2 regions of the Fodinicola feengrottensis genome follow, and region 2 is predicted to be linked to the other one. Evidence: riboswitches for the same ligand, from Rfam matches in the RefSeq annotation. Region 2 holds a riboswitch; the other holds the start of a gene.
What was found. Region 2 has a riboswitch for cyclic di-AMP ahead of ABD301_RS00600 (C40 family peptidase). Riboswitches for the same ligand answer to the same signal wherever they lie in the genome.
Positions count from the first base shown of each region.

Region 1: it holds a riboswitch for cyclic di-AMP, as region 2 does, so the genes downstream of both, ABD301_RS14505 (C40 family peptidase) here and ABD301_RS00600 (C40 family peptidase) in region 2, are expected to answer to the same signal.

Region 1 is NZ_BAAANY010000009.1:411,797-415,147, reverse strand. It holds gene ABD301_RS14510 (helicase HerA-like domain-containing protein) at 1-1,200, opposite strand, end outside; cyclic di-AMP (ydaO/yuaA leader) riboswitch at 1,513-1,679, shown strand; gene ABD301_RS14505 (C40 family peptidase) at 1,692-2,804, shown strand; gene ABD301_RS14500 (protein kinase family protein) at 3,076-3,351, shown strand, end outside.
Region 2 is NZ_BAAANY010000001.1:128,823-132,173, reverse strand. It holds gene ABD301_RS00605 (C40 family peptidase) at 1-314, opposite strand, end outside; cyclic di-AMP (ydaO/yuaA leader) riboswitch at 374-528, opposite strand; gene ABD301_RS00600 (C40 family peptidase) at 731-1,705, opposite strand; cyclic di-AMP (ydaO/yuaA leader) riboswitch at 1,719-1,857, opposite strand; gene ABD301_RS00595 (hypothetical protein) at 2,060-2,578, opposite strand; gene ABD301_RS00590 (BldC family transcriptional regulator) at 2,676-2,951, opposite strand; gene ABD301_RS00585 (Lrp/AsnC family transcriptional regulator) at 3,173-3,351, shown strand, end outside.

The sequences.
Region 1 (3,351 bases), on a different contig from region 2:
GCCACGCTCGGACAGCACCGTGACCACCGCCTCGCCGATGCCGAGGCCGGTGAGTACTTCCTCCAGGTCGTAGCCGGACTTGGGAAAGGTGGAGACGGTGGCCTTGAGCGCCTTGGCGTCCTCCGGCGTGTACGCGCGCAGGGCGTGCTGAACGCGGTTGCCCAGCTGCGCCAACACGTCCGACGGCACATCTTTTGGCGTCTGGGTGACGAAGAAGATGCCGACGCCCTTTGACCGGATCAGCCGGACGGTCTGGGTGATCGCGGTCAGGAAGTCCTTGGAGGCGTCCTTGAAAAGCAGGTGGGCCTCGTCGAAGAAGAAGACCAACTTCGGCTTGTCCACGTCGCCCACCTCTGGAAGGTCCGCGAACAGGTCGGCGAGGAACCACATCAGGAAGGTGGAGAACAGCGCCGGCTTGTCCTGGATGCTGGCCAGCTCCAGCACGCTGATGATCCCGCGACCGTCCGTGGCCGTACGAAGAAAGTCGTGGGTGTCGAACTCCGGCTCGCCAAAGAAGTCCTGCGCGCCGGAGTCGGCGAAGCCGATCAGCTCCCGAAGGATCACCCCAGCGGTGGCCTTGCTCAGCCCGCCCAGCTCCTTGAGCTGCTCAGCGCCCTCATCGGAGGTCAGGAACTGGATAACCGCGCGCAGGTCCTTCAAGTCCAACAGCGGCAGGCCGTGCTGGTCGGCGAAATGGAAGACCAGTCCGAGCGACGACTCCTGCACGTCGTTCAGACCCAGGACCTTGGACAGCAGGGTCGGACCGAAGGCCGTGACGGTCGCCCGTACGGGCACGCCCTTGCCGAGTCCGCCGAGCGCCAGGAACTCGGTTGGGTAACCAGTCGCCGTCCAGGTCTGCCCGACTTCGGTCGCCCGGGACCGCGTCCGGTCCGAATCGGCGCCGGGCGCCACTACCCCGGACAAGTCGCCCTTCACGTCGGCCAGAAAGACCGGAACACCGTTCGCGGACAGCTGTTCGGCCATCATCTGCAGCGTCTTGGTCTTGCCGGTGCCGGTCGCGCCGGCCACCAGGCCGTGCCGATTCACCATCGACAGCGGGATCCGCACCTTCGCGGCTGGCACGGCGGCACCGTCATCGCCGACCAACGCACCCAGCTCAATCGCTTCGCCAGCGAACGCGTACCCCTTCTGGACCCTGTCCGCGAGGTCGCCCTGAGAAGTCTTGCTCTGGTCCGCCATGAATGCGCTCCCCCCACCCGAACCCAAAAGGACGCTGGGAGCGTACCGAGCCTTCCGCGAACAGGCACCACGGTGAACACATGTATGCCGCGAATAATTGTTAGTGATCGAGCGCACAGAAAGAAACCGACCCGAACGGGCGGACATATTAGGGCAAATAAAATAATGCGACACGGCCACCCTGTAACAGATCTCACTTGGCCTGCGAATACGATCACGATGACCCCAAGATGCTTGAGGTCAAAGTGCACAACCCGTGCACGCACCTGGGAGACGGCACGCCGAGTCCTGTCCCCGCCGCCCAGGTGAAAGTACGAGCATTGGATGAATCGGACAGGAGCGGGGGAACCAACAAAGTTTCTCCGGAGTGATCCGGCGACAGTCGGAAAAACTCCTTGGGGTGAAGCCATCTAACGATGGCCGGGACGCCTTCCCTCCCGAACCCGACAGCTCACTTCGTAGGCGTGCCGGAAGGAACGCTCTTGCGTACGGTGCGATCTCACCGCCGTAGTCTCCCGCGTCCGCTGAAGAACAAGTGGCTCACCGCCTCTCTGGGTGTCGCCGCCGCCGGTCTGATGGCCGTTGGTGTGGTGGCAGCGCCCTCGGTGTTCGCGGCCGACCAGGCCAAAGTGATGGTCTGGAAGTACAACACCCCGTCGACCACCTCGCCAGGTTCGCTGGTCAACCTCGAGGGCTTCATCAAGACGCCGGAGGGCCAGCCGATCCCCAACGTGACAGCCACGCTGTCCCGTACCGAGGCTGACGGGCACTACCACGCCCTTCTCAGCGGCACCACGAACAGCCAGGGTGTTGTCACGTTCCAGCTGTACCCGGGCAACTCGGCCTACTGGATCCTCAGTTACGCCGGCGGCACGGTCAGCAGCGGCGGCGGGCAGCCCGCCAACCCGGCGCCGGCCACCACCAAGGCGGCCCCGAACAAGCCCGCACAGAACACGCCGGCCAACCCGAAGCCCGCTGACTCGGCATCCCCGAGCACCCCGGCCGAGTCGTCCGGCACCCCGTCGACCGATTCCGGCACGAATGGCAACGACGCCAACGGGAATGGCTCGACCAGCACCAACAACGGCAATGGCGCGGCCGGCGACAACCAGCCGGCCGCCTACACGCAGCCGGTCAGCAACACCAAGCAGGTGAGCAACAACGCTGACGCCACCCCGCCAGCCGCTCCCGCCGGGACCAGCCGGACCTTCGCTTCCAGCGTCTCGCCGGCCGTCGCGGTCTACGTTCAGGACAAGGGCCAGATGGTCGTCTCCACGGCCGCCCAGTACCGCGGTCGGCCGTACCAGTACGGTGCGGCGGGGCCCAACTCGTTCGACTGCTCAGGTTTCACCAAGTTCATCTACGCGAAGTTCGGTAAGTCACTTCCGCACAGCGCGACCAGCCAGGCCGGCTATGGCTCGTCGGTCAGCCGGAGTTCGATGAAGCCGGGCGACCTGATGCTGTTCGGCCGACCGGGCTCGTACTACCACGCCGCGATTTACGCTGGCGGGGGCAACATGTGGGACGCGCCGACCTCCGGTCAGACGGTGGGAAGCCACCGGATCTGGAGCAATGACTACACGGTTCGCCGCCTGGTCTCCTGAATCACAGCGATCGGCTGCCAACCGATCGCAGCTCTGGAACGTCTCATGAGGGGGCACGATCCCGGTTGGGGATCGTGCCCCTGTTACGTATGACCGATGACGTCCGATCAACAGACGTACAGGGAATGAATCCGTGTCAAGACGAGCGAGTGCTGGCAGCGAAGTGCGATCATGGGTCCCGGAACAGTCGAGCCGCTCCGAACCGGAGCAGCCGGCCGAGTCCGATGAAAGGTCCCCAGCGTCGCGGGCCCCGGCCGATCAGGGAGGGCCAGTGGAGGGGGAAGGCCCACGGGGGGCGACTGTCGCCGCGCTGGCGGCTGGACAGGTGCTCGCCGGGCGTTACCGGCTGGACAAGCACCTGGAAGATTCCACCACCGGGCGCGCACTCTGGCGCGCTACCGACCTGCTGCTCGCCCGCGGCGTGGCGGTCGAGGTCCAAGCCACCGTCGGCACCGACTCTGAACAGCTGCTTTCCACCGCCATGGCGATCTCCCGGATCCGCCATCCAGGCGTGGTGGCGATCTATGACGCGGTGGAGGAGAGCGAC
Region 2 (3,351 bases):
CCGCTGGTGATCATCGAGCTCATCATGCTCACGTCGCCGCCCTTGTAGGCGCTGATCGCGTACGACGCGGTCTTCTGACCGAGCGTGGTGAGCTGCGTCTGAGTGGCGCTGACCTGCTTGTTCACCGCGGTCTGCTGGGCTTTTACCTTGCCCAGGTTGGAATTCGCGGTGTTGTACTGGTCGTTGAGAGTGTCCAGTTTGGACTGCAGCGCGGTGACCTGCGCCTTGACGTTGCTGGGACTGGGATCGGCGGCGGCCGGGCTGGCCAACGCCAACGGGCCAGCGAGGAGAGTCGTCGTCAGAAGGGTGGGCACTGCTATGGCACGAAGGCGCTTTCGTAGCGCGCTTGCGCGAAACACGTCTCGCGAGCTCCTTCTTCCGTCACACCGCCTGCCGAGTTAGCTGACGGATTCGGGCCGGAAGAAATTAGCCCTACCACGGGAAAACCGTGGATTCACCCCAGAAACTCGGGTCCCCGGCTCGCTTTCCGGCGCGGGGCGCCGGTCATCGATTCGGCGGCGTCGGCCAATGACGCTCGGTTGAGCATCCAGATTCTCGACCGACAAAGGCGAAGCCTACGACATCACCTTTATTCCCCCATCGTCGCGGGGGTGACGAGCGTTACGTCGTACCAAAAATCGAGTGATGTCGTCACTATTGGTTACTGGCGTAAAAACAATGACCCGGTTCCTTTTTCAGGAACCGGGCCACTGAAGTGTGTGCGGATGGATCAGACAGGCCGGGCGGCTCCGACATATCCCATCGAGTCGATGGGGGAGATCTTCACGTCTTCGCCCTCGGTCGGCGCGTGGATCACCCTGCTGTTGCTGATGGCGATGCCCACGTGCCCGAAGTTGTTGAAGAAGACCAGGTCGCCAGCTTCCACCGCGCCGCGGGAGATGTGCGGTGACATCTGGTACTGCTCGTGCGCCGAGTGCGGCAGCGAGATGCCGACCTGCCGGTACGCGGCCAGGGTGAGGCCGGAGCAGTCGAAGGAGTCAGGCCCGTCGGCGGCGAACACATACGGCTTGTTGAGCTGCGCGTACGCGTACCGAACCGTGGTCGAGGAGCCGACCGGCGCGTCGGGTGCGGCCGCGTCCATGCCGAAGTCGGACGGGTCGAGCTTGGCCCGCAACGTGCGCAGCGTCTTGGCCTGGCTGTCGAAACTGCTCTTGCTGGTGCCGAGCGTGCTCACCAGGGTCTGCGCGGCGGTGGCCAGGCTGTTCAGCTTGGCCTGCTGGGCGCCGACCGCGGCCTTGGCCGCCTTGAGCGCGGCCAGCTGGTCTCGGTTCTTGCCGGTGAGGGCGTCCAGCGTGGTCAGCTGGTCGAGGAAGGTGTCCGCCGAGCCGCTGGTGATCATCGAGCTCATCATGCTCACGTCACCACCCTTGTAGGCGCTGATCGCGTACGACGCGGTCTTGTCCTGGAGCGCGGCATACTGCGTCTGGGCCTGGGCGAACTGCTTGTTCACCGCCGTCTGCTGGGTCTTGATCTTGCCCAGGTTCACGTTCGCGGTGTTGTACTGGTCGTTGAGAGTGTCCAGTTTGGACGTGAGGGCGTCGATCTGGTGCGTCAGGTCACTGACGCTGGGATCCGCCGACGCCGGGCTGGCCATGGCCAGGGTTCCGGCGACCAGAGTCGCTGTGAGAACGGTGGGCACCACGAAGACACGAAGGCGCTTCCATAGCGCGCTTGCGCGAGTCACTTCCCGCGAGCTCCTTCTTCCGCAATACCGCCTGCCGAGTTAGCTGTCGGATTCGGGCGGGAAGAAATTCGCCCTACCACGACCAGGTCGTGGATTCACCCCAGGAACTCGGGTCCCCGGCTCGACTTCTGGCCATTTCGCGCCAGTCATCAATTCGGCGGCGTCGGCCGCGACGCTCGGCTGAGCATCCAGACTCTCGACCGACAGGGGCGAAGCTTACGACATCGCCTTAGCCGTTTCATCGCCGGACGGGCAAATCGTGTTACGACACCCGCGCAAAATTCATTTGCCGATCGGGCAGCCAGGCATTATGCGCGGTACGCGTGAAAAGAAATGCGTGTAGTCACCGGCGAGTCACGCAGCGACTCTCGACACAATGCGGTTCAGAATGGACACCGCTTGGCTAACTGGAGGCGGCACTGAAGGGTCCGCGAAACGCACGCTTCTCCCGCCTACCGAGATGACATATCGGAAACCGTCCGGGATTTCCGCCGTACGAGTGGAAGTCATCCCGCTGAGCGGGATTTTCGGTATCGCCGCAAGGAGTTCGGCCCGCTCGCTCGCGGTCAGCGTGCCGTGCCGATCCGCACCCTTGCGAGTGCTCGCGATGACCTGGCCGTCCGGGGTGATCCGCAGCTCGTCCTGGAAACCGGCGATGCCGCCCGTACGGGCGTACGTGACGGCCGGCAACCCAGCGGGTAGTGATGGCGACACCGTGGGTCTCATCGGAGCCGGTGTCGTCGCGCTGCCCCCGCCGGGCGACGATCCACCCGCGCAGCCGGCCAGCGCGATGCCGACCACCGCCGCCATCGCGACTGTCCCGGCGAGCTCGCGCACGCCGTACGAACGTCCTGGGATGTCATCAGCCCGCATTCGCCGCACCGCCCACCGTCCCCGCCAGTCGGAGACTTCAAGCCCTTGGACTCGCCGCGGCGCGATCTGGTTCCGCGGGCGGGTGAAAACGCCGTTCCTACGAGTCGGCGTCGTCGTCGATCAGGCCACCTTCGCCGGCCAGCAAGGCGCGCACTTCCGACTCACGGAAGCGGCGATGGCCGCCGGGCGTACGAATGCTGCTGATTCGGCCCGCGGCCGCCCACCGGGTCACGGTTTTCGGATCCACCCGAAACATGGCGGCTACCTCACCAGGGGTGAGCAGTTTTCCCTCGACCTCCACCGACCCGCACCTCCCTCGTTGATGCCGTCCACTGTTGTTCTGGTACGGAAAAATCTCGCTCCCGGCGGTCATTAGAGCATCGTTGAGGCGCTTTCACTGGCACTTTGACAAGGTCCCTGACCGTGACGACGAGTGTCACCGGGCCAATTATGGGATAACCATCTACCAATCGGACAAATGCTCGGTTCGGTATCGATCGAGGCAACTGCCCCCGGAACCGCCGGCTTCGGGCCGACGACCTGCCATTACGCTCCTGCGCGAGGATGGTCGGGCAGATTCGAGGGACGCATAAAATGGATGACACCGATCGCCGAATACTGGCTGTGCTGCGGATGCGCGGTCGCGAGACGTACGCCGAGATCGGTCGGCAGGTGGGCCTGTCCGCCCCGGCCGTCCACGACCGGGTGGCCAAGCTCGAAGCGACCGGCGTTATCGCCGGCTACCGGGCCGCGGTGGCCCCGGACGCGCTCGG